Regions from separate parts of the Kitasatospora sp. NPDC050543 genome, predicted to be linked through region 1. Evidence: predicted binding sites of a transcription regulator. Region 1 holds the regulator's gene; the other holds the start of a gene.
The links. The regulator HrcA, encoded in region 1, represses chaperone genes, less so after heat shock. The targets are predictions, from matches to a motif close to TTNGCACTCNGNNNNNCNGAGTGCNAA.

Region 1 (14,642 bases):
CCCGTCCAGCGTGATGGTGCCGGAGCTGACCTCGTAGAACCGCATCAGCAGGTTGACCAGCGTGGTCTTGCCGGCGCCGGTCGGGCCGACGATGGCGACGGTGTGGCCGGGCTCGACCTTGAGCGAGAGATCCTCGATGAGCGGCCGCTCCGGGTCGTAGCGGAAGGCCACGTCCTCGAAGGCGACCCGCCCGCGCAGCTCGGCCGGGCGCTCGGGCATGGCCGGCTCGGCGCTCTGCTCCGGGGCGTCCAGCAGCTCGAAGACCCGTTCGGCCGAGGCGACGCCGGACTGCACCAGGTTGGCCATGCTGGCGACCTGGGTCAGCGGCTGGCTGAACTGGCGCGAGTACTGGATGAAGGCCTGCACGTCGCCGATGGTCAGGGCGCCACTGGCCACCCGCAGGCCGCCGACCACGGCGACCAGGACGTAGTTCAGGTTGCCGATCAGCATCATCGCGGGCTGGATGATCCCGGAGATGAACTGGGCCCGGAAGCTGGACTCGTACAGGGCCTCGTTCTGCTCCCGGAACGCCTCGGCGGACTCCTTCTGGCGGCCGAACACCTTCACCAGCGCATGGCCGGTGTACATCTCCTCGATGTGGGCGTTGAGCTGCCCGGTGGTCTTCCACTGCCGGACGAACTCGGGCTGGGCCCGCTTGCCGACCTTGGTCGCCACCACCACCGAGGCCGGCACCGAGATCAGCGCGATCATGGCCAGCAGCGGCGAGATCCAGAACATCATGCCCAGCACGCCGAAGACGGTGAGCACCGAGTTCACCACCTGGCCCATGGTCTGCTGCATGGACTGGCCGACGTTGTCGATGTCGTTGGTGACCCGGCTGAGCACCTCGCCGCGCGGCTGCTTGTCGAAGTAGCTCAGCGGCAGCCGGGCGAGCTTGGCCTCGACGTCCTGGCGCAGCCGGTAGCCGGCGCGCTGGACGGCGCGGGCCGTGAGCCGGCCCTGCAGGACGCCGAAGACGGCGGAGGCGATGTAGATCGCCAGCACCCAGAGCAGCACCGTGCCGATGGCGCCGAAGTCCATGACCTGACCGGGGGTGAAGTCGACCGTGGCGAGCACGTCGGCGATGCCGCCCTTGTCCTGCGCGCGCAGGCCTTCGAGCACCTGGGCCTTGCTCATCCCGGCCGGGCTCTGCCCTCCGACCACCCCGGCGAAGATCAGGTCGGTGGCCTCGCCGAGCACCTTGGGCCCGACCACCGCGCAGCCGATGCTCAGCACGCCGAGGGCGAGAACGCCGCTGAGGGCGGCCCGCTCGGGACGCAGCAGTTTCAGCAGCCGCTTGCCGGAGCCCTTGAAGTCCATCGACTTCTCGGTGCCCTGGCCGCCCATGAACCGGCCGGGGCCGGCCGGGCCGCGCCGGGCGGCGGCGGCCTGTGAGTCGCTGACCCCGGGCTGCGCCTCGGGTGCGGCCGGGCTCTTGTTCTCCGCGGTGGTCACGCCGCCTCCTGCTCGGTGAGCTGGGAGAGCACGATCTCCCGGTACGTCGGGTTGTCGGCCATCAGCTCGTGGTGCGTGCCGCTGCCGACCACGGCGCCCTCGTCGAGCACGATGATCCGGTCGGCGTCCCGGATGGTGCTGACCCGCTGGGCGACGATCAGCACCGTCGAGTCGGCGGTCTCCCGGGCGAGGGCCTTGCGGAGCCTGGCGTCGGTGGCGTAGTCGAGCGCCGAGAACGAGTCGTCGAAGAGGTAGACGCCGGGCTTGCGGACCAGTGCCCGGGCGATCGCCAGGCGCTGGCGCTGGCCGCCGGAGACGTTGCCGCCGCCCTGGGCGATCGGGGCGTCCAGCCCGCCGTCGAGGCGTTCGACGAAGTCCTTGGCCTGCGCCACCTCCAGTGCGTGCCAGAGCTCCTCGTCGGTGGCGTCGGGCCGGCCGTAGCGCAGGTTGCTGGCGACGGTGCCGGTGAAGAGGTACGGCTTCTGCGGGACGAGGCCGACGGTCTCGGCGATCAGCTCGGGTGCCAGGTCCCGCACGTCGGTGCCGTCCAGCAGCACCCGGCCGCCGGTGGCGTCGATCAGCCGGGGGACGAGGCCCAGCAGGGTGGACTTGCCGGCGCCGGTGGAGCCGATCACGGCGGTGGTCTCGCCGGGGCGGGCCACCACGTCGATGCCGCGCAGGACCGGCACCTCGGCGCCGGGGTAGCGGAACTCCACGTCGCGCAGCTCCAGGTGGCCCCGGCGCAGCAGCTCGGTGACGGGGGCGGACGGCGGGACGACGCTGGAGTCGGTGGCCAGCACCTCCTGGATCCGCTCGGCGCAGACCTCGGCGCGCGGCACCATCATGAACATGAAGGTGGCCATCATGACGCTCATCAGGATCTGCATCAGGTAGGTCAGGAAGGCCGTCAGCGCGCCGATCTGCATCCCGCCGCTGTCGATCCGATGGGCTCCGAACCACATCACCGCGACGCTGGAGACGTTGACCACCAGCATCACGCTGGGGAACATCAGGGCCATCATCCGGCCGACCCGCAGCGAGACGTCCGTCAGCTGCCGGTTGGCGTCGGCGAAGCGCTCCTGCTCGTGGCCGTCCTTGACGAAGGCGCGGATCACCCGGATGCCGGTGATCTGCTCGCGCAGCACCCGGTTGACGGTGTCGATCCGCTTCTGCATGGTCCGGAACTGCGGCCGGAGCCGGCGGACCATCAGGACCACCACGGTGCCCAGCACCGGCACCACGGCCAGCAGCAGGGCGGAGAGCGGCACGTCCTGGTTGAGCGCCATGGCGATGCCGCCGACGCACATGATGGGCGCCGCGACCATCAGGGTGAAGCCCATCAGCGCGAGCATCTGGACCTGCTGGACGTCATTGGTGGTGCGGGTGATCAGCGACGGCGCGCCGAACTGGCCGAGTTCACGGGCGGAGAAGCTCTGCACCCGGTCGAAGACGGCCGCCCGGACGTCCCGGCCCATCGCCATCGCGGTGCGCGCACCGTAGTAGACCGCGGCGATCGAGCACAGCGCCTGGACCACGGTGACCGCGATCATCACCCCGCCGAGTTGCAGGATGTAGCCCGTGTCGCCCTTCACCACGCCGTCGTCGATGATGTCGGCATTGAGGGTGGGCAGGTACAGCGCCGCGATGGTAGACACCAGCTGGAGCAGGACCAGCAGAGAGATCGGTCGGGAGTAGGGCCGTAGGTAGGCCCTGAGGAGTCTGATCAGCACGGGCAACACTCTCATGCTCGACAGCGGGGTTGGCACCCCAATATTCAGGCCTGCCGAGCCTCCTGTCCGGGTTTAACCGCGCTCGATGCCGAGAGTTGTTCCGCCTTTTGCACTTGCGGCTCACCGGCGTGCCAGCTGCCGCCACCCTCTTACGGAACGGCTGGTTTGCGCCTAGGCTGCTGATTGCGCCCTTGTTACTCGTCGGTTAACAAGGGGCTCGGCGGCCGCCCCCACGGCCACCGCCTCCCCCGCCCAGGCCACCCGCCCCCGGAGGTCTCGTTGAGTTCCGCGCAGTCCCTGATCGACTCCTCCGCCGGCGTCGCCCTCGTCGAAGGGCGTCCTGCCTCGGTGGCACACCTGTTCCTGGACCGCGTCGCGGCCACCCCCGACGGCGAGGCGTACCGCTTCCCGGCGCCGGTGGACGAGCACGCGGCGGACGGCGCGCCGGGCGCCGAGCAGTGGCGTTCGCTCACCTGGGCGCAGACGGCCGTCCGGGTCAAGGCGGTCGCCGCCGGTCTGCTGTCACTCGGCATCCGGGCCGAGGACCCAGTCGCCCTGTCCGCGTCCACCCGGCTGGAGTGGATCATCGCGGACCTCGGCAACATGTGCGCCGGCGCGGCCACCACCACCGTCTACCCGAGCACCAACGCGGACGAGACGGCGTTCATCCTCTCGAACTCCGCCTCCAAGGCGCTGTTCGCCGAGAACGCCGGCCAGCTCGCCAAGGCCGTCTCCCAGCTGGACAAGCTGCCCGAGCTGAAGACCGTCATCCTCTTCGACGCCCCCGCCGAGCAGCCCGAGGCGAAGGGCCTGAACGTGCTCACCCTCGCCGAGCTGGAGCAGCGCGGCACCGAGTACCTGGCGCAGCACCCGGACGCGATCGAGAAGGCCGTCGCGGCCATCGACCGCGAGCAGCTCGCCACCCTGATCTACACCTCCGGCACCACCGGCCGCCCCAAGGGTGTGCGCCTGGTGCACGACTGCTGGGCGTACGAGGGCCGCGCGCAGGAGGCCAGCGGGCTGCTGCGCGCCGAGGACATCCAGTTCATGTGGCTGCCGCTGTCGCACGTGTTCGGCAAGACGCTGATCTCCGGCCAGATCGCCACCGGCCACGTGATGGCCGTCGACGGCCGGGTCGACCGGATCATCCACAACCTGCCGGCCATCCGCCCGACCCTGATGGCCTCCGCGCCGCGGATCTTCGAGAAGGTCTACAACGGCATCGCCGGCAAGGCGAGGGCCGAGGGCGGCGCCAAGTACAAGATCTTCCTCTGGGCCGCCAAGGTCGCCCGCGACTATGCCCGGATCACCCAGGCCAACCGGATCGCCACCGGCCGCGACAGCGCGCCGCTGGCCCTGAGCCTCCAGCACGCGCTGGCCGACAAGCTGGTGTACGCCAAGATCCGCGCCGCGTTCGGCGGCCGGCTGCGCGGCTCGGTCTCCGGCAGCGCCGCCCTGGCGCCCGAGATCGGCTACTTCTTCGCCGGCGCCGGTGTGCCGATCCTGGAAGGCTACGGCCTCACCGAGACCAGCGCCGGCTCCACCGTCAACCGCGCCGAGGACTACCGGATCGGTACCGTCGGCCTGCCACTGCCCGGCACCGAGGTCCGGATCGCCGAGGACGGCGAGATCCTGCTGCGCGGCCCGGGCATCATGCGCGGCTACCACAACCTGCCGGAGCAGACCGCCGAGGTGCTGGAGGCGGACGGCTGGTTCCACACCGGCGACATCGGCGAGCTCGCCGAGGGCGGCTACCTGCGGATCACCGACCGCAAGAAGGACATGTTCAAGACCTCCGGCGGCAAGTACGTCGCGCCGAGCGAGGTCGAGGGCAAGTTCAAGGCGGTCTGCCCGTTCGTCAGCAACATCCTGGTGATCGGCAACGGCCGTAACTTCTGCACCGCGCTGATCGGCCTGGACGAGGCGGCGATCATGCCCTGGGCGGCCTCACACGACCTGGCCGGCAAGAGTTACGCCGAGGTGGTCGCCTCGCCGCAGGTGCGCGAGCTGATCGAGGGCTTCGTGCAGCGGCTCAACGGCGATCTGCAGCGCTGGCAGACGATCAAGAAGTTCACCCTGCTCCCACGCGACCTGGACATCGAGCACGGCGAGCTGACCCCGAGCCTGAAGATCAAGCGCCCGGTCGTCGAGCGGACGTACGCGGACGCCGTCGCCGAGATGTACGCGGGCACCGTCGAGGCCTGAGGCCCCGGTCCGGTACGGCCCACCCGGGCCGTACCGGACAATGGACGTATGCCCTCCGCACTTCCCGACGGCGAACCCGTGCCGTCCGACGGTTCCCTGCCCGCCCACGCCCTCGCCGGGCTGGGCGAGCGGCCCTTCGGGTTCTACGTCCACGTGCCGTACTGCGCGACCCGCTGCGGTTACTGCGACTTCAACACCTACACCGCCACCGAGCTGCGCTCCTCCGGTGTGGTCGCCTCGCAGGAGACGTACGCCGACAACCTCGTCGCGGAGATCCGCCACGCCCGCGGCGTGCTGGGCACGGCCGAGCTGCCCGTGCAGACGGTCTTCCTCGGCGGCGGCACGCCGACCCTGCTGCCGGCCCGCGACCTGGTCAAGATGCTCGCGGCGATCCGCGAGGAGTTCGGCCTCGCGCCCGGCGCCGAGGTCACCACCGAGGCCAACCCCGAGTCGGTCGACCCGGCGTACCTCGCCGAGCTGCGCGAGGGGGGCTTCAACCGGATCTCCTTCGGCATGCAGAGCGCCCGCCCGCACGTGCTGCAGCTGCTCGACCGCCACCACACCCCCGGCCGCCCGGAGGCCTGCGTCGCCGAGGCCCGCGCGGCCGGCTTCGAGCACGTCAACCTGGACCTGATCTACGGCACCCCCGGCGAGTCCGACGACGACTGGCGGGCCTCACTGGACGCCGCCATCGGCGCCGGGCCCGACCACGTCTCCGCGTACTCGCTGATCGTCGAGGACGGCACCAAGCTCGCCGCCCGGGTCAAGCGCGGCGAACTGCCGATGATCGACGACGACGTGCACGCCGACCGCTACCTGATAGCCGAGGAGGCGCTCAGCAAGGCCGGCTTCACCTGGTACGAGGTCTCCAACTGGGCGACGGACGAGGCCGGGCGCTGCCGCCACAACGAGCTGTACTGGACCGGCGCCGACTGGTGGGGGGCCGGCCCCGGCGCCCACAGCCACGTCGGCGGCGTCCGCTGGTGGAACGCCAAGCACCCCGCCGCCTACGCCCAGGCCCTCGCCGAGGGCCGCACCCCCGCCCAGGGCCGCGAGATCCTCCCCGAGGAGGACCGCAGGGTGGAGCGCATCCTGCTGGAGCTGCGCCTGGTCGACGGCTGCCCGCTCGACCTGCTCGCCCCCGCCGGCCGCCGCGCCGCCGACCGCGCCCTGGCCGACGGCCTGCTCGACCCGGCCGCGTACGCCGCCGGCCGCGCCGTCCTCACGCTCCAGGGGCGGCTGCTGGCGGACGCCGTGGTGCGTGACCTGGTGGACTGATCTTCCTGAGGGAGCGTGTGATGACCGCCGTGGATGACCGGGTGATAGGGATCCGGTGGATGTGCTCGGGCTGACCCTGGACACCGCGGAGTTCCAGACCTACGCCTGAGCGGACCTCAGTCGGTGACCGTCACGAAGTCGATCAGTTCCTCGACCCGGCCGAGCAGGGCCGGGTCGAGGTCGCGGTAGGAGTTCACCGAGGCGAGGATGCGCCGCCAGGCGGCGGGGGTGTCCACCGGCCAGCCCAGGCGGCGGCAGACGCCCTCCTTCCAGGACTCGCCGCGCGGCACCTGCGGCCAGGCCGCGATGCCCACGGCGGTCGGCTTCACGGCCTCCCAGACGTCGATGTACGGGTGCCCGACGACCAGGACGCTCTCGCCCGTCACCCGCGCGGCGATCCGGTGCTCCTTGGTGCCGGGCAGCAGGTGGTCCACCAGGACGCCCAGGCGCCGGCCCGGGCCGGGCGCGAACTCGGCGACGATCGCGGGCAGGTCGTCGATGCCCTCCAGGTACTCCACCACCACGCCCTCGATCCGCAGGTCCTCGCCCCAGACCCGCTCGACCAGCTCCGCGTCGTGCCGCCCCTCCACGTAGATCCGCGACTCCCGGGCCACCCGCGCGCGGGCGCCGGGCACGGCCACCGAGCCGGAGGCCGTCCGCCCCGGAGCCCGGTCGGGCGCGGGCGCGGCGGGCCGCACCAGGGTGACCACCCGGCCCTCCAGCAGGAAGCCGCGCGGGGTCAGCGGGAAGACCCGGTGCTTGCCGAAGCGGTCCTCCAAGGTGACGGTGAAGCCCTCCGCCGTCCGCTCGCAGCGCACCACCGCTCCGCAGAAGCCGGTCACGGCCTCCTCCACCACCAGGTCCCGCTCGGCGGATACCTCGGGCGCGGGCTGCTGCCGCTTCCACGGCGGGGTCAGGTCGGGTCCGTACTGCCTGCTGTGCATGGACAAGCACTATAGGCAGTCACCCGGCTGAGCCCGCGTCACCGGCCCGGGTGCGGGCCTGCGCCGGGGCCCGGCCCGCTTCACGGCGCTGTTCCCGCGCTCACAGCCCCGGCGCGCCCCAGACCGGGAACCAGCGGGAGAGGTCCGACTCCAGCCGCAGGTCGTTGCCGAGCAGCGCGTTCACCTGGAGCTCCAGGGGGCTGTTGCGCCGCTCCCCGCCGCCCGGCATCGGGGCGAACGGGTAGAAGGTGCCGCGCTTGTACAGGTAGACCAGCGCCAGCGACTGCCCACCGTCGTTGCGGAAGGCGATCAGGGAGCACAGCAGCTGCGGCCCGAAGCCGTTGGCCTCCAGCTCGCTGTTGACCGCGTGCAGGTCGTTGACCAGGTCCGGCAGCTCCTCGGGGGTGTGCCGGGCCAGCAGCCAGGAGTAGCCGTAGTCGTCCCGGCTGGCCTCCACCGGGGTGCCGCCGCGCTCGGTGTCGGCGTCCAGCAGCGCCCGGACCTGCCGCTCCACCTCGCCGAACGCACCGCCCTCGACGGCCGCGAAGCACACCGACCCCAGCCCGGTGGGGCGGAAGCCGGCGGCGGCCTCCAGGGTGAGCGCGGCGGAGGGGACGCCGAAGAGCTGGTCCAGGTCCGGTCGCACGGGCTTGGTACGGCCGAACAGGGCGTCCAGGAATCCCACGGTGATCCTCCATCGGTCGCTGTGTCGCTGTGCAGGTGTGCGGGTGTGCAGCTGAGTTGCCGCGGCGCGCCGGCGTGGTGTCGCCGGTCGCGGACGGACGGGCCCGCCCCGGACGAGGGCGCAGCGGCCGAGCTCAGCGGTTGAGCTCGGCGGAGATCTTGGCCAGCTGGTCCAGCCGCGTCTGCAGCGACGGGTGCGTGGAGAGCAGCTGGGAGGCGACGTCCCGGGGGCTGAGCGCCGGGGCGAAGTAGAACGCGTTATAGGCCTGCGCCTGGCGCAGGTCCTTCGTCGGAATGGCGGCGATCTGGCCGCTGACCTTGGTCAGCGCGGAGGCCAGGGCGCTGGGCCGGCCGGTGAGCTGGGCGGCCGCCCGGTCGGCGGCCAGCTCGCGGTAGCGCGAGAGCAGCCGGGTGAGCAGGAAGCTGATCGCGTAGACCACCATCGAGACCAGGGGGATGATCAGCATCGCGATCGCCGCGTTGGAGTCGTTGCTGCTGCGGTTGCCGCCCATCATCCCGCCGTACAGCGCGATCCGGGTCATCGCGCCGGCGAGTACGCCGAGGAACCCGGCCACCGTCATCACCGCGACGTCGCGGTGGGCGACGTGCGAGAGCTCGTGGGCGAGGACGCCCTCCAGCTCCTCCGGCTCCAGCCGGCGCAGCAGCCCGGTGGTGACGCAGACCACGGCCTTCTCCGGCTTGCGGCCGGTGGCGAAGGCGTTGGGCATGTCGTTGTTCGCCACCGCGACCCGGGGCTTGGGCATGTCGGCCAACGCGCAGATCCGGTCGATGGTGCCGTGCAGCTGCGGGTACTGCTCGGGGGTCACCTCGTGGGCGCCCATCGCCCGCTCGGTGATCTTGTCGCTGAACCAGAACTGCGCGATGAACAGCCCGCCGGAGATCAGCACGATCAGCGGCCAGGCGCCGCGCAGCAGGGCGATCAGCAGCCCGGTGAAGCCCACGTAGAGCAGGCCGATCACGAACATGGTCACGACCATCCGGCTGGTCAGTCCGCGGTCGGGTGCGAAGCGGGTGTGCTGGCCTGAGGTGGACATCGCTGCTCCTCCGAATCGCCGTTCGCTTTCGATGCTGCCACCCGGACGGGCTGCGGGCATCACCCCGCACGCGCCGGGCCCCGTGGGTGTCGGGTGGGCGCCATGCGTGCAGGATCACCACGGCGGGCCGTTCCTGCGGTCGGACCCGGGCCTTACACTGGCAGGTACGGTTCTGGCACTCGACCGTCAAGAGTGCCAAGGTCCGGGCCATAAGAGTCATATCGGACAACGTGCGAAGACGGAGGTGCGTGCCATGTCTGACGACCGCAAGTCCGACGCTCGCCAGATCGACACCCGGCACCTCGACGTCCGTCCGCTCGACGACCGCAAGCTCGCGGTGCTGCGCGCCATCGTGCAGGACTACGTGGGCACCGAGGAGCCGGTCGGTTCCAAGGCGCTGGTCGAGCGGCACAGTCTGGGTGTCTCCCCGGCCACCGTGCGCAACGACATGGCGGCGCTGGAGGAGGACGGCTACATCCACCAGCCGCACACCAGCGCGGGGCGCATCCCCACCGACAAGGGCTACCGGCTGTTCGTCGACCGGCTGGCCGAGGTGAAGCCGATGAGCGCGCCCGAGCGGCGCGCGATCCGGCACTTCCTCGACGGCGCGGTGGACCTGGACGACGTGGTCGCGCGTACCGTACGGCTGCTCGCGCAGCTCACCCGGCAGGTCGCCGTCGTCCAGTATCCCTCGCTCTCCCGTTCGACCGTCCGGCACATCGAGCTGGTGGCGCTCGCCCCGGCGAAGGTGATGCTGGTGCTGATCACCAACACCGGCCGGGTCGAGCAGCGGATGGTCGACTGCCCGGGTGCGGTCGGCGAGACGGTCCTCGCGGACCTGCGCGCCAAGGTCAACGTCCGGGCCGGCGGCCAGCGCCTGCCGGATGTCCCCGACCTGCTGGAGGACCTGCCCGCGGCGTTCGAGCCGGCCGACCGGCCGACCGTCACCACCGTGCTGGTGACCCTCTTCGAGGCCCTCGCCGAGCAGAACGAGGAGCGGATCATGCTGGCCGGCACGGCCAACCTGACCCGCTTCGGCCACGACTTCCCGTTCACCATCCAGCCGGTGCTGGAGGCGCTGGAGGAGCAGGTCATCCTGCTCCGCCTCCTGGGTGAGACCGCCGACGCCGGGATGACGGTCCGGATCGGCCGGGAGAACGCGTACGAAGGGCTCAATTCCACCTCGGTCGTCTCGGTCGGCTACGGTTCGGGCGACGAGAGTGTGGCGAAGCTGGGTGTGATCGGTCCTACCCGGATGGACTACCCGGGCACAATGGGGGCGGTGCGGGCGGTGGCACGGTACGTGGGCCAGATCCTGGCCGAGTCATAGCAGCAGCACCATCGGGACTCCGATGGTGACAACCAGTCGCAGCACTTCTAGAGGCGGAACAAGCGGAGCATTTGGTGGCCACGGACTACTACGCGGTACTCGGCGTCCGACGGGATGCGGGGCAGGACGAGATCAAGAAGGCGTTCCGGCGCCTCGCACGCGAACTGCACCCGGACGTCAACCCGGACCCGAAGACGCAGGAGCGGTTCAAGGAGATCAACGCCGCCTACGAGGTGCTCTCCGACCCCTCCAAGCGGCAGGTCTACGACCTCGGAGGTGACCCGCTCTCCCCGAACGGCGGTGGCGGCGGCGCCGGCGGCTTCGGCGCGGGCGCGGCCGGCTTCGGCTTCTCCGACATCATGGACGCCTTCTTCGGCGCGGCCTCCGGCCAGCGCGGGCCGCGCTCGCGCACCCGCCGCGGCCAGGACGCCATGATCCGTCTGGAGATCACCCTGGAGGAGGCCGCCTTCGGCACCACCAAGGAACTCCAGGTCGACACCGCCGTCACCTGCACCACCTGCTCGGGTGAGGGCGCCGCTCCCGGCACCTCCGCGCAGACCTGTGACATGTGCCGCGGCAAGGGCGAGGTCTCCCAGGTCACCAGGTCCTTCCTGGGCCAGGTCATGACCTCCCGCCCCTGCCCGCAGTGCCAGGGCTTCGGCACCGTCGTGCCGACCCCGTGCCCCGAGTGCGCCGGCGACGGCCGGGTCCGCGCCCGCCGCACCCTCACGGTCAAGATCCCGGCCGGTGTGGACAACGGCACCCGGATCCAGCTGGCCGGCGAGGGCGAGGTCGGCCCCGGCGGCGGCCCGGCCGGCGACCTGTACGTCGAGATCGCCGAGACGGCGCACCCGACGTTCCAGCGCCGCGGGGACGACCTGCACTGCACCGTCACCATCCCGATGACCGCGGCCTCGCTCGGCACCCAGGTGCCGCTGCAGACGCTGGACGGGCTGGAGGAGGTCGACATCCGGCCCGGCACCCAGTCCGGCCAGTCCATCCCGCTGCACGGCCGGGGCATCACCCACCTGCGCGGCGGCGGCCGAGGCGACTTGATAGTGCACGTCGAGGTGCAGACGCCGACCAAGCTCGACCCGGAGCAGGAGGACCTGCTGCGCCGCCTCGCGGTGCTGCGCGGCGAGGAGCGGCCCTCGGGCCAGTTCGCGCCGGGCCAGCAGGGGCTGTTCTCCCGGCTGAAGGACGCCTTCAACGGCCGCTGATACCGGCGGCCGGGTGCTGGGGTCGCTGATGCCGGCGGCCGCCGAGCGGCCGGGCGGCTCGTGATCGTGCAGACGATCACGAGCCGCACCCGTCCCACCACCCGCCGCTCCCGCCCGCACCTGCGCCCGTTCGCTCCTGCGCCACCCGCCGTGCCCGTCCGGCCCGCTGTGCCCGTGCCACCCGCTCCACCACCGCCTGGGGAACCCGCCATGACCGCACCCGTGTTCGTCGTCGAGACCGCGCAGCTGGCCGGCGCCGCCCCGGGCTCGGTGCTGCGGCTGGACGGCCCCGAGGGCAGGCACGCCGCCGCCGTGAAGCGGCTGGAGCCCGGCGAGGCGGTCACCCTCGCGGACGGCCTCGGTCTCGGCGTGGACGGCTCGGTGGCCGCCGTGCACGGCAAGGACGCGATCGACGTCACGGTGGCCGCCGTACGTCACGAGCCCGAACCCGCCCCCCGGATCGTCGTCGTCCAGGCGCTGCCCAAGGGCGACCGGGGTGAGCTCGCGGTCGAGACCATGACCGAGGTCGGCGTGGACGTCATCGTCCCCTGGGCCGCCTCCCGCTGCATCACCCAGTGGAAGGGCGAACGCGGCGCCAAGGCGCTCGCCAAGTGGCGCTCCACCGCCCGCGAGGCGGGCAAGCAGTCCCGTCGGCTGCGCTTCCCCGAGGTCCGCGACCCGATGACGACCAGGCAGCTGGCCCCGCTGCTGGCCGCCGCCGCCTTCGCCGCCGTGCTGCACGAGGAGGGCGCCGAGCCGCTCGCCACCGCCGAGCTGCCGGGGCAGGGCGACATCGTGCTGATCGTCGGCCCCGAGGGCGGGGTCTCCCCGGAGGAGCTGGCCGCCTTCGCCGAGGCCGGCGCCCGGCCGCACCGCCTCGGCTCCTCGGTACTGCGCACCTCGACGGCGGGGGTGGCCGCCGGCGCGCTGCTGCTGGGCCGTACCGGCCGCTGGGCCTGAGCCGGGCAGGCAGCCCGCCCGTAGCCCGCGAGGATGCGCTGTGCCCGGAATTGCCTTCGCACGGTGTGTGCGCGTGCATAGTCTGGCCGGGTGACCGAACTCCAGAACACCGCAGCCGACGCCTACCTGCGCCATCCCCACCTGCACGGCGAGCTGATCACCTTCGCCGCCGAGAACGACATCTGGCTGGCTCCGCTGGACGGCGGACGCGCCTGGCGGCTGACCGCCGATCAAGTACCGGTCGCCCACCCGCGGTTCTCCCCGGACGGGCGGTCCATCGCGTTCACCTCGACCCGGGACGGCGCACCCGAGGTCCATGTGGCGCCCGCAGACGGGGGCCCGCCCCGGCGGCTGACGTACTGGGGGAGCGCGTACACCAGGCTGCGCGGCTGGACGGCCGACGGCCGCCCGATCGCCACCACCGCCGCCGGCCAGGCCACCCTGCGCCGCACCTGGGCCTTCGCCGTGCCGCTCGACGGCGGCGAGCCCACCCGGCTGCCGTACGGCCCGATCGGGGGCCTCGCCCTGGAGCCGGGCGCCGATGGCGAGGGGCCGGGCCGCACGCTGCTGCTCTCCGCCTTCAGCCGGGAGCCCGCGCACTGGAAGCGTTACCGGGGCGGCACGGCCGGCCGGCTGTGGATCGGCGCGCAGGAGTTCACCCGGCTGCACAGCGAGCTGGACGGCCGCGGCAACATCGAATCCCCGCTCTGGGTGGGCGACAGGATCGCCTTCCTCTCCGACCACGAGGGCGTCGGCCGACTGTACTCCAGCCTCCCCGACGGCACCGACCTGCGCGGGCACGGCACCGGTGACGGCGGCTTCTACGCCCGCAACGCCGGCACCGACGGCACCCGGGTGGTCTGGCACAGCGGCGGCGACCTGTGGATCCTGGACGACCTGGACGGCGCCGAACCGCGCCGCCTGGACATCAGGCTGGCCGGCCCGGGCGCCGGCCGCCGCCCGCGCCCGGTCAGCGCCGCGCACTGGCTGGAGACGGCCTCCCCCGACCGCACCGGCCGCGCCAGCGCCGTGGTCGTGCGCGGCTCCGTGCACTGGCTGACGCACCGCGAGGGCCCGGCCCGGGTGCTGGACGAGACCCCGGGCGTGCGGGCCAGGCTGGCCCGGATCGTGCCCGGCGAGGACGGCGCCCAGGGCGTGCTCTGGGCCACCGACGCCGAGGGCGACGACGCCCTGGAGTACGCCCCCGCGGTGCTCGGCGCCGAGCGCCGCAGGCTGGCCGCCGGTCAGCTCGGCCGGGTGCTTGACCTCGTGGTCTCGCCGGACGGCAAGCACGCCGCCGCCGCCTCGCACGACGGCCGGGTGCTGCTGGTGACCCTCGCCGACGGCGCCGTCCACGAGCTCACCCGCAGCGTCGACGGCGACGTCAGCGGTCTGGTCTTCAGCCCCGACTCCACCTGGCTGGCGTGGTCCCAGCCGGCGCTGGGGCCCTTCCCGCTGCGCCAGATCATGCTGGCCAACCTCGCCACCCGTACCGTGGGCGAGGCCACCCCGCAGCGCTTCATCGACACCTCGCCCGCCTTCACCTCGGACGGCAGGCATCTGGTCTTCCTCTCGGTGCGCAACTTCGACCCGGTCTACGACGCCCACGTCTTCGACCTGTCGTTCCCCAACGGCTGCCGCCCGTACCTGATCACGCTGGCCGCCGACACCCCCTCGCCGTTCGGCCCGCAGCGGGCCGGGCGCCCCTACGGCGAGGAGGACGACGAGACCAGGGGCCGGAAGGCGGACGCCGAGGAGAGCGCCGACACCCCGCCCGTCAC
Region 2 (14,642 bases), on a different contig from region 1:
GTGTCGACGTTGTGGCGGACGGTCTCGTCGGCGATCACGCCGTCCTGCAGGAAGACCACGCGGTCGGCCCAACTGGCGTGGCGCTGCTCATGGGTGACCATCACGGCGGCGGCGCCGGCGTCGCAGCGGGCCCGCAGCACGCCGAGGACGGCTTCGCCGGTCGCCGAGTCGAGGGCGCCGGTGGGCTCGTCCGCCAGCATCAGGCGGCGCTCGCCGATGAGGGCGCGGGCGATCGCCACGCGCTGCTGCTGGCCGCCGGACATGTCGTCGGGGAAGCGGTCGGCGAGTTCCGCGATGCCCAGCTCCGCCAGGGCGGCGAGGGCCTCGCGGCGGGCGGCGCGGCCGGAGAGGCCGTCGAGCTCGCGCGGCAGCGAGACGTTCTCGGCGGCGGTGAGGGCGGGGATCAGGTTGTAGTCCTGGAAGACGTAGCCGACGGAGCGGCGTCGTACATCGGCGAGGCCCCGCCGGCCGAGGCCGGCGAGGGTGACGCCCTCGACGAGGACCTGACCGGTGCTCGGGGTGTCCAGGCCGCCCGCGAGGGTGAGCAGGGTGGACTTGCCGGAGCCGGAGGGGCCCATCACCGCGACGAACTCACCCGCGTGGACCTGGAGATCCACTCCGCGCAGTGCGTGAACCTCGGACGCGCCGTGGCCGTGAACCCGGGTGACGTTCTCCAGGTGCAGGACGGGCCCGCCGCCGGACCTGCTCGGGTCGGACGTGGACATGGTTCCCCCTTGTGTCGCTGGACGCTTGACATGCCGTTGCCGGTGCTGCGGTCGCCGGCTCTCGGCCGGACCGACCTCCTCGGCTTGCATACCGAGTATGTATACAGCTCCCGGAGGGCATACACAAGCGAACGGCATAAGCAGGTCACCGGCATATAGCGAAATCCGGAGGAACCAGTACGAATCGTCGCCCTTGGAGCAGCCATGGGCACGCCGCGCGGCGGCCGGCAGCGGCGGCGGCGGCGCAAACGGGAACAGCCACCCCCGCGCCTTCGGGGGCGCAGCGGTGGCTGTGTCAGGAGGTGTCAGGAGGTGTCAGGAGGTGTCAGGAGGGTGGCCGCGACCAGGCTCACGCGTGCCGCGCGGCGCCTACCGCAGCTGGCCGACGGGCGCCAGCACGGCGCCCTCCTTGCCGCACACCCAGTGCGGCTCCGGCCCGAGCTCCGGCTCCACGCTCAGCGCGTGCGGGTCGCCTGCGGCCGCGCAGGCCTCGCAGAGCGGCCAACGCCCGTAGGCCTCCAGCAGCGCGTCCTGGACGTCCTGGGCGACCAGGCCGAGCACGTACTCGGTGCCGTCCGGCCACTGCTCCAGCCACCAGCGACGGTGGGTCACGGCGTTCTCGACCAGCGACACCACGGCGGCGTCCGCCACGTCCCGCGCGGTCAGGTCGGCGAGGATCAGCGCCCGGGCGTTGTGCAGCGCGGCTTCGATTTCAGGACTGGACATCCGTCCATTGTCCCGCACCCCACCCCGAGCCCCGCTGCCCGAACGGCGAGCGGCCAACGGCGAACGGCGGCAACAAGCACAGCCGCGAGCGGCGCCAGCAAACACAGCAAGGGCGGCCCCCCGGAGGGGACCGCCCTTGCGATCAGGAACCAGCCGATCCGGAAGCCGGATCAGAAGTCCATGTCACCGCCCGGCATGCCGCCGCCCGCGGGGGCACCGGCCTTCTCGGGCTTGTCGGCGATGACGGCCTCGGTGGTGAGGAAGAGCGCCGCGATGGAGGCGGCGTTCTGCAGCGCCGAGCGGGTGACCTTCGCCGGGTCGATGATGCCCGCGGCGATGAGGTCGACGTACTCGTTGGTGGCGGCGTTCAGGCCGTGGCCGGCGGGGAGGTTGCGCACCTTCTCCACCACGACACCACCCTCGAGGCCGGCGTTGGTCGCGATCTGCTTGATCGGGGCCTCCAGCGCGACCTTGACGATGTTGGCACCGGTGGCCTCGTCGCCGTCGAGCTCCAGCTTGTCGAACGCGATCGAGGCCTGGAGCAGCGCGACGCCACCACCGGCGACGATGCCCTCCTCGACGGCCGCCTTCGCGTTGCGAACGGCGTCCTCGATGCGGTGCTTGCGCTCCTTGAGCTCAACCTCGGTGGCCGCGCCGGCCTTGATGACGGCCACGCCGCCGGCCAGCTTGGCGAGGCGCTCCTGGAGCTTCTCGCGGTCGTAGTCCGAGTCGCTGTTCTCGATCTCGGCACGGATCTGGTTGACGCGACCGGCGACCTGGTCACTGTCGCCACCACCGTCGACGATGGTGGTCTCGTCCTTGGTGATGACCACCTTGCGGGCGGTGCCCAGCAGGTCGACGCCGGCGTTCTCCAGCTTGAGGCCGACCTCCTCGGAGATGACGGTGCCACCGGTGAGGATGGCGATGTCGCCGAGCATGGCCTTGCGGCGGTCACCGAAGCCCGGGGCCTTGACGGCGACGGACTTGAAGGTGCCACGGATCTTGTTCACGACCAGGGTCGACAGGGCCTCGCCCTCGACGTCCTCGGCGATGATGACGAGCGGCTTGCCGCTCTGCATGACCTTCTCCAGCAGCGGGAGCAGGTCCTTGACCGAGCTGATCTTGGAGTTGGCGATCAGGATGTACGGGTCCTCGAACGAGGTCTCCATACGCTCCAGGTCGGTGGCGAAGTACGCCGAGATGTAGCCCTTGTCGAAGCGCATGCCCTCGGTGAGCTCGAGCTCCAGACCGAAGGTGTTGCTCTCCTCGACGGTGATGACGCCTTCCTTGCCGACCTTGTCCATGGCCTCGGCGATGAGCTCGCCGATCTGGGTGTCGGCGGCCGAGATGGAGGCGGTGGAGGCGATCTGCTCCTTGGTCTCCACGTCCTTGGCCTGGGCCAGCAGCTGGTCCGAGACGGCGGCGACGGCCTTCTCGATACCGCGCTTGAGGGCCATCGGGTTGGCGCCGGCGGCGACGTTGCGCAGACCCTCGCGCACGAGCGCCTGGGCCAGCACGGTGGCGGTGGTGGTGCCGTCACCCGCGACGTCGTCGGTCTTCTTGGCGACCTCCTTGACGAGCTCGGCGCCGATCTTCTCGTAGGGGTCCTCGAGCTCGATCTCCTTGGCGATGGAGACACCGTCGTTGGTGATCGTGGGGGCGCCCCACTTCTTCTCAAGGACGACGTTGCGGCCCTTGGGGCCCAGCGTGACCTTGACGGCGTCGGCAAGCTGGTTCATCCCGCGCTCAAGGCCGCGGCGAGCTTCCTCGTCAAACGCGATGATCTTTGCCATGTGAAGTGGTCCTCCGGGACGCGGTCGACTGCACCGGACCGGAAGGTGCCCGCGACGGACGGCCCTGGTGTGCGGGGGTCCCTTCCCCTACCGCTCCCGGGGGCCTCACCGACCCGGTCCGTTGTCACTCTCAAGCTGTGAGTGCTAACGCCAATGATTAGCACTCTCGGGTGGTGAGTGCAAGCCCTATCGGCGAGTGTCCGGGCCCGACACCGGGGCGCGCCGCGAGGACGCCGCCGGGTCGGCGCACGACGCCGGCGGGGAGAGGGCGCGGACGCGGCGTGGACACGGCGACGGGCCCGCACGACGCGTGTCGTACGGGCCCGTCGAAGAAGCTGGAGGTCACCAGCCCGTGGGCCGAGCCGAGGCTCCTGGGTCCGGAAGGGTCAGACCGCCGCGCGGACCATGTCCGCCTGCGGGCCCTTCTGTCCCTGGGAGATCTCGAACTCGACCCGCTGGCCCTCCTCGAGGGTGCGGTAGCCGTCCATCTGGATCGCGCTGTAGTGGACGAACACGTCCGCACCACCGTCGACCGCGATGAAGCCGTAGCCCTTCTCCGCGTTGAACCACTTGACGGTGCCCTGAGCCATTCCGAACTCCCCTTGTGCTGTGCTGGCCCTTCACGGTCCCGCAGGTAGCGGGCCCGGGTCTGGTTTCGAGGCCGGCCCGGGGAACCCCCCCTGGGCGCAGCCGTGCGCGCCGCACACCCCCGCCGAGGTCCACCACGGGGGTGGCAGCGAGCGGGTGAATGCGTCGACCGCGGCTGAATGTATCCGCATCAACGCCCTCTGCAACAGGCCCAATCACCGGCAATTCAGGCCGGCCGGCAAGGGGCATTGCGGGATGAAAGCGGAGGAAATCGGCATTCCGCGCCGGACATAGCGGACGTATTACGCGAACGCCGGCCGGAATTCTGACATCGGCCTGACATGTTTCACGAGCGGACCCCGAGGGCGGTCCCGGCGACCGGACGGTGGCCGGGCGCCGCGGGCGGTGCACGGTTTGTGCGCACAGGCGTGGAATCAGCCGGAAAGGGGAGGGGATACCCATCGTCGGCCGAGCCACACTTTACTCCGGACGAGGTCGCCCCAAATCCCCGGACACGCCGAAGCCGCCCGCACGACCGGAGAATGGAATTCCGGTCGTGCGGGCGGCTCGGGCGCGCGTCGGTACTGGTTGCGGCGCTGTCGCCGGTACGGGCACCGGCTCAGCAGCCGCCGGCCACCGCCGGGATGATCGAGATACTGGCGCCGTCCTTGATCTCGGTCGCCAGGCCCTCGGCGAACCGCACGTCGTCGTCGTTGACGTAGACGTTGACGAAGCGGCGCAGCTTGCCGGCGTCGTCCAGGACCCGGGCGGCGATGCCCGCGTGGTTGCGGTCCAGGTCGGCGATGACGTCACCGAGGGTGGCGCCCTCGGCGCTCACCTCGGCGGCGCCGCCGGTGTAGGTGCGCAGGATGGTGGGGATGCGGACGTTGGCGCTCATGGCGGTGGCTCTCCTTGCGAGGTGGTGAGGGGTCAGACGGACGCGAGGCCGGCCGCGCGGAACGAGTCCAGCGTCGGGCGGATCGTGGCGGTGAGACCGGCATCGGCCACCGCGTCCAGGGTCTTGAGGCCGTCGCCGGTGTTGATCGCGACGGTCTCCTTCGCGGGGTCCAGCTGCCCCGTCTCGACCAGCTTCTTCAGCACGCCGACGGTCACGCCGCCGGCGGTCTCGGCGAAGATGCCCTCGGTGCGGGCGAGCAGCTTGATCGCGGCGACCACCTCACCGTCCGTCACGTCCTCGACGGCGCCGCCGGTGCGGCGGGCGATGTCCAGCACGTACGGCCCGTCAGCCGGGTTGCCGATGGCGAGCGACTTGGCGATGGTGTCCGGCTTGACCGGGCGGATCACGTCGTGACCGGCCTTGAAGGCCGCGGAGACGGGCGAGCAGCCGGCCGCCTGGGCGCCGAAGATCCGGTACGGCCGGTCCTCGACCAGGCCGAGCTTGATGAGTTCCTGCAGACCCTTGTCGATCTTGGTGAGCTGCGAGCCCGAGGCGATCGGGATGACGATCTGCTCCGGCAGGCGCCAGCCCAGCTGCTCGCAGATCTCGTACGCCAGGGTCTTGGAGCCCTCGCCGTAGTACGGACGCAGGTTGACGTTGACGAAGCCCCAGCCCTCGCCGGCCGGGTCGCCGATCAGCTCGGAGCAGAAGCGGTTCACGTCGTCGTAGTTGCCCTCGATGCCGACCAGCTCGCCGCCGTACACCCCGGCCATCACGACCTTGCCCTGCTCCAGGTCGTGCGGGATGAACACGCAGGACTTGAAGCCGGCCCGGGCCGCCGCCGCGCCGACCGCGCCGGCCAGGTTGCCGGTGGAGGAGCAGGAGAGGGTGGTGAAGTCGAAGGCGCGCGCCGCCTCGATGGCGCAGGCCACCACGCGGTCCTTGAAGGAGTGCGTCGGGTTGCCGGAGTCGTCCTTGACGTGCAGCTGCGCGGTGAAGCCCAGCTCGCGGCCCAGGTTGTCGGCCTTGACCAGCGGGGTCCAGCCGGGGTTCAGGTTGGGCTTGGAGGCCACGTCCACGGGGACGGGCAGCAGCGGGGCGTAGCGCCAGATCGACGCCGGGCCGGCCTCGATCCGCTTGCGCAGTTCCTCGGCCTCGTAGGAGCCGAAGTCGTACGCGATCTCCAGCGGGCCGAAGCACTCCAGGCACGCGAAGCTCGGGCCGAGCGGGAAGCGGGTGCCGCACTCGCGACAGGACAGCGCGGCGGCGGGGCCGAGATCAACGGCGGGGGTGGCGGGTGCGGCGGTGTCAAGAGCCATGATGGCGGAGGCCTCTCTCCTCATCTTCCCCGTGACGCGGTCGCGCCACAGGACGGAATTGGCACCTGTCCCGCCGGGGCCGATGCCGCCGCGCGAGAAGGTTGCCGGGACGTCGACGGGCCGTTCCCTCAGTCCCTCTGGATGAGCTCTGTGAAGTTGTGGTCCTGCCCAGCGGACGACCCCGACGTGCGAAGGTCTAATCGCTGTACGAAGACTGTATCCGAAGGCGTCCACCGCCAACCCGACCGTCCGAACCGCGAGATGGCCCCGGCCCCTCGAATCCGGGCCGCGCCGACCCGACCGGCCGCCACCCGACCGGCTCGGACCCGAGCGGCTCGAACCGACCGACCAAGGAGTGTGCCGTGCACGGCGAGCTGACCCCCGCGCTCCTCCCGGAGGTGGCGTCCTGGCTGCGCCGCCGCTCCTGGAGCGCGGCCGACCGTCCGGCGCAGTCCCTGCTGGCCGCCAAACGGGCGGCCGGCCGGGCGGGCACCGTCAGCGTGGTGCTGCCCGCGCTGGACGAGGAGTCCACCGTCGGTGAGATCGTCACGGTCATCCGCCGGGAGCTGATGGAACGGCTGCCGCTGGTGGACGAGCTGGTCGTGGTCGACTCCGGCTCCGTGGACCGCACCGCGCGGACCGCCGCCGAGGCCGGCGCCCGGGTGGTGCACCGCGACGCGATACTCCCCCGGCTGCCCGCCGCCCCCGGCAAGGGCGAGGTGCTCTGGCGCTCGCTGCTGGTGACCACCGGCGAGATCGTCTGCTTCATCGACGCCGACCTGCGCGAGTTCGACCCCGCCTTCGTCTCCGGCATCGTCGGCCCGCTGCTCACCGAACCGGGTATCCAACTGGTCAAGGCGATGTACGACCGGCCGCTGGAGACCGACGGCGCGGTCGTCCCGGCCGGTGGCGGCCGGGTCACCGAGCTGGTCGCCCGCCCGCTGCTGAACCTGCACTGGCCCGAGCTGGCCGGCTTCGTCCAGCCGCTCGGCGGCGAGTACGCCGCGCGCCGGTCGCTGCTGGAGAAGCTGCCCTTCCCCACCGGGTACGGCGTCGAGCTGGGCCTGCTGGTGGACGCCCTGGAGACGGCCGGGCTGGACGCGCTCGCCCAGGTGGACGTGGGGGTGCGCCACCACCGCCACCAGGACGGGCAGGCGCTCGGGCGGATGGCCGCGACCATCTACCGCACGGCACTGGAGCGCCTGGACCGCACCCACCGGCTGAAGGCCTCCGCCGACCTGGTGCACCCGCTGCTCACCCAGTTCAGCCGCGACCCGGACACCCGGGCGTTCACCGCGCACACCCACCCCGTCGGCGCCCTGGAGCGTCCGCCGATGCACACCGTCCCCGAGTACGCGAGCCGCCGCCCGGCCGACTAGGAACCCGAGCGGTGCGGCCGCCTCGTTTCGCCGTTCGAATCCGGCGAGTGGTTTGCAACCTCCGTGGAGCGGCAAGGTTCCAACCGTGACTCCTCCCCCTCACTTCGAGGAGGCTTCCCACTCGCCCCCTGCGGAGCCTGATGGCGGCCGAGCCCTGACCGCCACCGGCAGCAGGATTCCGCCTGTACGGCTGCTCCGCGCCAAGCCCCGTCGCGCGCTCGGACCCCACCCCGTCGGGTGATCGGGCAGCCCCGGAAGAGGACCCATGGCCGACCAATCGACCGAACGTTCGAGCCGTACCGGCAGCGCCCCCGTCCTGGTGGCGTCCAACCGCGGTCCGGTGTCCTTCACCGCGGGGGACGACGGTTCGCTGACCCTCCGCAGAGGCGGCGGCGGCCTGGTCTCCGGGCTCTCCGCGATCGACGATCCCTCGGCCGTCTGGGTCTGCGCGGCGCTCGGCGAGGCCGACCGTACCGCCGCCCGGCAGGCCCCCGACGGACGGCTCGACCTGGCGGGGCACGAGGTCGGCGGACAGGCCGTCCGGATGCTGGACATCGACGCCGGCACCTTCGCCCAGGCCTACAACGGCGTCGCCAACTCCACCCTGTGGTTCGTCCACCACCTGCTCTACGACACGCCGACCGCACCGTCCTTCGGCGCGGAGTTCCGGCAGGAGTGGGCCTCCTACCGCGCGTACAACGCCGCCTTCGCCGAGGCCCTCGCCGCCGAGGCGGCCCCGGGGGCGGCCGTGCTGGTGCAGGACTACCACCTCTCGCTCGTCCCCGACCTGCTCCGGGCACTGCGCCCGGACCTGCGGATCGGGCACTTCTCGCACACCCCGTGGGCCCCGCCGGACTACTACCGGATGCTGCCCGACGACATCGCCGAGGCGGTGCTGACCGGCATCCTCGGCGCCGACCGGGCCGGCTTCCTGACCCGCCGCTGGGCCGCCGCCTTCGCCGACTGCTGCGAGGCCGTGCTCGGCGCCGAGGTCGACCGGCACGCCCTGACCGTCACGCACGCCGGGCGCACCACCCACCTGGGGGTGCACGCCCTCGGCGCGGACGCCGACTTCCTGCGCGAGCGCTCGCACCGCCCCGACGTGGCGCAGCGCCTCGCCGCGCTGCGGGCCGCCGTGGGCGATCGGCAGACCATCGTCCGGGTCGACCGCACCGAGCTGAGCAAGAACATCGTCCGGGGCCTGCTGGCCTACCGGCACCTGCTGCGCACCCGGCCGCAGTGGCTGGGCAAGGTGGTCCACGTCGCCTTCGCCTACCCCTCCAGGACGGACCTGGCCGAGTACCGCGCCTACACCGCGGCGGTCGAGCGGATCGCCCGCGAGATCACCGAGGAGTTCGCGACCGACGACTGGCAGCCGATGATCCTGCACGTCAACGACGACTTCCCGCGCTCGCTGGCCGCCTACCGGCTGGCCGACGTCGCCCTGGTCAACCCGATCAGGGACGGCATGAACCTGGTCGCGAAGGAGGTCCCGGTGGTCTCCGACGCGGGCTGCGCCCTGGTGCTCTCCCGCGAGGCCGGCGCCTGCGCCGAGCTGGCGGAGGACGCCATCACCGTCAACCCGTACGACGTGATCGCCACCGCGGAGGCCCTGCACGCCGGGCTGACGATGCCCGCCGAGGAGCGGGCCGAGCGCACCAAGCGGCTGGCCGCGGCGGCCACCGCGCTACCGCCGCAGCAGTGGTTCCTCGACCAGCTCAACGCCCTGGGCTGAGGCCCGCCGTCGCAGCGCCCGCGCTCACCACTCCGCGCTCACCGCCCCACGCCGAGCGCCGCCGCCAGCGCCGCCAGCAGCGCGACGACGCCGGCCGGGCCCGGGACCACCAGGTCCGCCCGGTCGGCCAGCTCGCGCACGGGCGCGTCGCCGTCCACCGTGCCACTGCACACCAGCACCCCGGGCATGCCCTGGGCACGGCGCTTCTCCACGGCCGCGAAGGCGGCGACATCGCCCAGGTCGTCTCCCGCGTACAGGACCGAGCGGGCGGCCCGCTCCTGGAGGAAGCCGGTCAGGGCCGCGCCCTTGTCGACCCCCGGGGGCCGCAGCTCCAGCACCAGCCGGCCGGGCTCCAGCATCAGACCGTGGGCGGCGGCGAGTTCGGCCAGCGGGTCGCGCAGCAGCTCGAACGCCCGCTCCGGGTCCTGCGCCCGGCGGGTGTGCACGGCCAGCGCCCGGCCCTTGTCCTCGGTCCAGGTACCGTCGGGGGCACCGACCCGGGCCAGCAGGGCGGGCAACCCGGCCCGCACCGCGGCCACCCCGGGGTGCACCGCGGGGGCCCGTACCTCGCCGTGCGCCGCGTCCCAGCGCTCGGCGCCGTAGTGCCCGAGGACGGTCAGGTGTTCCATCCCCGGTGCCCCGGCGAAGCCCCCGTACGCAACGGCCAGCGCCGCCGGGCGGCCCGTCACCACCACGACCGCGCCGACCAGCGGGGCCAGCGCGGACAGCGCGGGGACGACCCCGGGGTGGGCGCGGGCCTGCTCGGGGTCGGCGACGATCGGGGCGAGCGTCCCGTCGAAGTCGAGCGCGATCACGGCGTGCCGGGGGTCGGCCAGCAGGGCTGCCAGGCCCTCCCGTCCGGCTTCGGTACCCGGCTGCGGCAACTCGGTGATGGCCATGTTCCCGACCCTACCCACGGGCTCCCGCCCCATGCCCGACGCCGGCGCGCCGGTACGCCCGTACGCCAGGGCAGCCCCGGCCGGGCCGGCCGGGCACCACCGGTGTGCCGCCGCGCTAGCGTGCCTCGCGCTTGCGCTCGCGGACCCGGCGCAGGCGGTTGACCAGGACGGGGGCGTGGGCGAGCGCCTCGGGGCGGTCGAGCAGGGCGTTGAGCAGCTGGTAGTAGCGGGTGCTGGACAGACCCAGCTCCTCCCGGATGGCCCGCTCCTTGGCCCCCGCGGTACGCCAGGGGCGGGCCTCCAGGGCGAGCACCGCGAGCTCGCGCGCGTCCAGTCCGGCCATCCTCGGCACCCGCCTCCGTTCGCCCTCGCCCTGCCTCGGGCCCTACGGGCTGTCATTCTGCCCCGTCGCGCGGACACACTCTGCCGCCCCCGGCGGCGCGCCCGGGCGGCTAGCGTCGGGGCATGACCGATACCTTCGCGCTCCACATCCCCGACGCCGCGCTCGAACCCGACCCGCTGGACCCGGCCCAGATCGTCTCCGGCACCCCCGAGGTCTCCGGCCTGCTGCTCTGGGAGTCCGAGGACGGCCGCCAGCAGCGCGGCATCTGGCAGATCACCCCGGGTGTGGTGACCGACACCGAGGCCGACGAGCTGTTCGTGGTGGTCAGCGGCCGGGCCACGATCGACGTCGAGGGCGGCCCGACCCTGGAGGTCGGTCCGGGCGACTGCGGTGTGCTGCGGGCGGGCGACCGCACCACCTGGACGGTGCACGAGACGCTGCGCAAGGCGTACTCGCTCACCCTGGACTGATCGCAGGGCCGACCGCCGCACCGACCGCCTCGCGACCGCCGGCCGCGCGCCGCCCGCCCGGCTGCGCCGGCCACTCGCGGACCCGCCCGGCCTCCTGGACCGCGGCCTTCTGCAGCTCCACCGGCACCTGACGGGCGTCCCCGGTGGCCGCGCCGCCGATCTGCGGCGTGATCCGCGTGCCGACCCGTTCCCAGGCCGGGTCCCCGAACGGGTGGAAGCTCGCGTTGGGCAGCACCGCGAGGAACCGCTTCACGTCCTGGTGCTTGCCGCTGCCGGTCATCGCGGCCGGGGCGCCCCGGATGACCGGCGGCAGCGTGTACATCTCGTCGAATCTCGGGCGGGAGCTGTTCGCCGCGCCGTCGCCGTGGTCCGCCGCGACCAGCCGCAGGGTCACGGTGTTCTCGCCCGGACTTCCGCCGCCGCCGAGCAGCAGTGCCGCGAGGACCGCCGCGACGCCGGTCAGCCGGCCGGGAACGTGGGCATGCCTGTTCACGCGATCGCCGCCTTCCGGTGCTCCATGAGGGAGCAGTGGCGGCCGCAGTGCCGAACGACGTGCATAGTGGTCCAGACCTCTGCGCGACAGTCACCGAGTGCCGGGCGACGTCGCGGCCCGCGCAGCGGGAGTCGGGCGACACCCGACATGGCGGACACCCCGCGCCGTTCGGCATCGGGCCGGGCACCGGGCGGGAGACTGGAGGCGGGAAGCGCCCGCGGCCTGCGCAAACCACCCATCCGGCCCGCTATCGCGACAAAGCTCACTCGCTATGGACCAGACCAATCCGGCAACTGGACTAGACCTCTTCGACCTGGCCAAGGGAAACTGTCCCTCGTGAAGCACGTCATCGCACTCGATGTAGGCGGCACCGGCATGAAAGCCGCGCTGCTCGCCCAGGACGGCTCCGTGCTGTTCGAAGCACGCCGACCGACCGAGCGGGAGCACGGCACGGACGCCGTGGTCACCGCCATCCTCGACTTCGCCGCCGACCTCGCGGAGGAGGGGCGCGCCCGCTTCGGCCGCGCGCCCCTCGCCGCCGGCGTCGCCGTGCCCGGGACGATCGACGAGCGGAACGGGGTCGCGGTCTTCTCCGCCAACCTCGGCTGGCGGGACCTCCCGCTGCGCACGCTGATCGGCGAGCGGCTGGCCGGCCCGGACGGCAGGGCGGTGCCGGTCGCGCTCGGCCACGACGTCCGCTCCGGCGGACTGGCCGAGGGCCGGCTCGGCGCGGGCCGCGGGGTCGACCGGTTCCTGTTCATCGCGCTGGGCACCGGCATCGCCGGCGCCATCGGCATCGACGGACGGATCGAGGCCGGCGCGCACGGCTACGGCGGCGAGATCGGCCACGTCGTGGTCCGCCCCGGCGGCCCGGCCTGCGGCTGCGGCGCCCACGGCTGCCTGGAGACCCTGGCGTCGGCCTCCGCCGTCTCCCGGGCCTGGGCCGAGGCCGGCGCCGGCCCGGACGCCGACGCGGCCTCCTGCGCCGCCGCGGTCGACGCCGGGGACGAGCGGGCGCTGGCGATCTGGCGGCGGGCCGTCGACGCCCTCGCCGACGGAATCGTGCTCGCCCAGAGCCTGCTCGACCCGTCCACCGTGATCGTCGGCGGCGGGCTGGCCGAGGCCGGGGACACCCTCTTCACGCCGCTGCGCGCCGCGGTGACCCGGCGGCTGACCTTTCAGATGCCCCCGAAGGTCGTCCCGGCGACGCTCAAGGACACCGCCGCCTGCCTGGGCGCGGGCCTGCTCGCCTGGGATCTGCTCTCGATGGAGGTGACCGCGTGACCACCGCGGACCGCACTGCACTGTCCGGCGCCCGGCTGGTCCTGCCCGGTGGCGTCCTCGACCACGGCCGCCTCGTCGTCGAGGGTACGGCCATCGCCGGGATCGGCGGCGCCGCGCAGCCGGGCGACCTGGACCTGGCCGGGTACACCGTCGTCCCCGGCTTCGTCGACCTGCACGTGCACGGCGGCGGCGGCGCCTCGTACGCCTCGGGGATCGCCGAGGAGGCGCTCACCGTCGCCCGGACCCACCTGGAACACGGCACCACCACCACCGTCGCCAGCACCGTCACCGGCGAGATCGACGAGATCTGCCGACAGGCCGCGGTGCTCTCCGAGCTGGTGGAGGACGGGGTGCTCGCGGGCATCCACTTCGAGGGCCCGTTCATCTCGCACAACCGCTGCGGGGCCCACCGCCCGGACCTGCTGCGCGACCCGGATCCGGCCCTGGTGCGCAAGCTGGTGGACGCGGCGCGCGGCCACGCCAGGATGGTCACCCTGGCACCCGAACTGGCCGGCGGCCTGGAGTCGGTGCGGATGCTGGCCGAGCTCGGGGTGATCGCGGCCGTCGGGCACACCGACTCCGACTACGCCAGGACGCTGGCGGCCATCGAGGCCGGCGCCACCGTCGCCACCCACCTGTTCAACGCGATGCCGGGTATCCAGCACCGCGCGCCGGGGCCGATCGTGGCGCTGCTGGAGGACGAGCGGGTCACCGTCGAGCTGATCAACGACGGCATCCACCTGCACCCGTCGGTGCTCGACCTCGCGTACGGCACAGCCGGGGCCGGGCGGGTCGCGCTGATCACCGACGCGATGGGCGCGGCCGGCATGGGCGACGGGCTCTACCCGCTCGGCCCGCTCCAGGTCCGGGTGGAGAGCGGGGTCGCCCGGCTGGTCGAGGGCGGGGCGATCGCCGGCTCCACCCTCACCCTGGACGTGGCGTTCCGGCGGTCCGTCACCGTCAACGGGCTGACGCCGGAACAGGCGGTCGAGTCGCTGTCCGCGGTGCCGGCCAGGCTGCTGGGGCTCTTCGACTCGATCGGTTCGCTGGAGCCGGGCAAGAACGCCGACCTGGTCGTCCTGGACTCCGAGAGCTACGAGCTGGTCGCCGTGATGCGCCGCGGCGAGTGGGCCGTCGGCGCCGACCGGCTGGCCAGGGCCAAGGTGGCCTGAGCCGGACAGCCGTCCGCCCCGGGGCCGATGCGGCTCCGGGGCGGACGAGGGGTCAGCGGGGCCCTACGCGCCGACGGTGATCTGGTCGATCAGCACCGTGCCGCTCGTGACGGTCACGGTGACGGTGTTCGGGCCGGCCTGGAGCTGCGGCAGGATCCAGGTGTTGTACCAGGAGACGGCGGCGTCGCCGCCCGGCTGGTAGTTCTTCAGGTCGATCCCGCCGTCGCGGTCCTTGCCGTTGACGTTGACGGTCGCCTTCGCGTCGGCGGAGGCGTTGTTGAAGTGGACCGTGAACTTGTACGCGCCCGCCGCCGGGGCGTCGCCCTTCCACGTCACCGAGGAGCCCGGCTGCATGGTCAGGTAGCTGCCGTCCGCGGACTTGGCGCCCTTGACCGTACTGGCGGCCGGGGCGTTCTGGGCCTGGAGCTGGGTGGCGTCCGTCGTGGTGAGGCCGCCCGCGGTGGCGCTGCTGGTGGGCGAGGCGCTCGGGGTGCCGGTGGCGGGCGCCGTGCCGGTCGGGTTCACCGGGGCCGTGGTCTGGACGCCCTTGGCGTTCTTGTCCTTGTCCTTGTCCTGGCCGCCGGTGGACAGCGCGATCCCGGCGCCGATCGCGATCGCCGCGACCACCGCGACCGCGCCGATCACCGCGCCCTTGCTGCGCCCGCTGCTCGCCCGCTCCTCACCCGGCTGGGGGCGGGAGTGCTCGGCGTAGCGGATCTGCTGGGTCTGGGCGTGGCTGCCGTACTCGGACGGCGGCACCGGCTGGCCCTGCTGCCGGGGCTGCGGCTGGGGGCGGTACTGCGGCTGCTGCCCGTACT

Region 2: groL (chaperonin GroEL) is a predicted target of HrcA. The motif match lies at 3,402-3,428, and genes of this name have one in related genera.

Annotation. Positions count from the first base shown of each region.
Region 1 covers NZ_JBITGZ010000002.1:164,533-179,174, forward strand. The annotation lists gene ACIBH3_RS03085 (ABC transporter ATP-binding protein) at 1-1,455, opposite strand, end outside; gene ACIBH3_RS03090 (ABC transporter ATP-binding protein) at 1,452-3,185, opposite strand; gene ACIBH3_RS03095 (AMP-dependent synthetase/ligase) at 3,465-5,390, shown strand; gene hemW (radical SAM family heme chaperone HemW) at 5,439-6,668, shown strand; gene ACIBH3_RS03105 (DUF3097 domain-containing protein) at 6,785-7,612, opposite strand; gene ACIBH3_RS03110 (hypothetical protein) at 7,713-8,297, opposite strand; gene htpX (zinc metalloprotease HtpX) at 8,431-9,351, opposite strand; gene hrcA (heat-inducible transcriptional repressor HrcA) at 9,605-10,681, shown strand; gene dnaJ (molecular chaperone DnaJ) at 10,756-11,901, shown strand; gene ACIBH3_RS03130 (16S rRNA (uracil(1498)-N(3))-methyltransferase) at 12,112-12,861, shown strand; gene ACIBH3_RS03135 (PDZ domain-containing protein) at 12,952-14,642, shown strand, end outside.
Region 2 covers NZ_JBITGZ010000023.1:64,666-79,307, reverse strand. The annotation lists gene ACIBH3_RS25465 (ABC transporter ATP-binding protein) at 1-725, opposite strand, end outside; gene ACIBH3_RS25460 (hypothetical protein) at 1,095-1,451, opposite strand; gene groL (chaperonin GroEL) at 1,622-3,244, opposite strand; gene ACIBH3_RS25450 (cold-shock protein) at 3,631-3,834, opposite strand; gene ACIBH3_RS25445 (ubiquitin-like small modifier protein 1) at 4,452-4,730, opposite strand; gene thrC (threonine synthase) at 4,763-6,049, opposite strand; SAM riboswitch class I at 6,067-6,197, opposite strand; gene ACIBH3_RS25435 (glucosyl-3-phosphoglycerate synthase) at 6,412-7,428, shown strand; gene ACIBH3_RS25430 (trehalose-6-phosphate synthase) at 7,694-9,163, shown strand; gene otsB (trehalose-phosphatase) at 9,202-10,062, opposite strand; gene ACIBH3_RS25420 (DUF3263 domain-containing protein) at 10,178-10,405, opposite strand; gene ACIBH3_RS25415 (cupin domain-containing protein) at 10,528-10,875, shown strand; gene ACIBH3_RS25410 (hypothetical protein) at 10,862-11,368, opposite strand; gene ACIBH3_RS25405 (ROK family protein) at 11,705-12,652, shown strand; gene nagA (N-acetylglucosamine-6-phosphate deacetylase) at 12,649-13,824, shown strand; gene ACIBH3_RS25395 (hypothetical protein) at 13,888-14,642, opposite strand, start outside.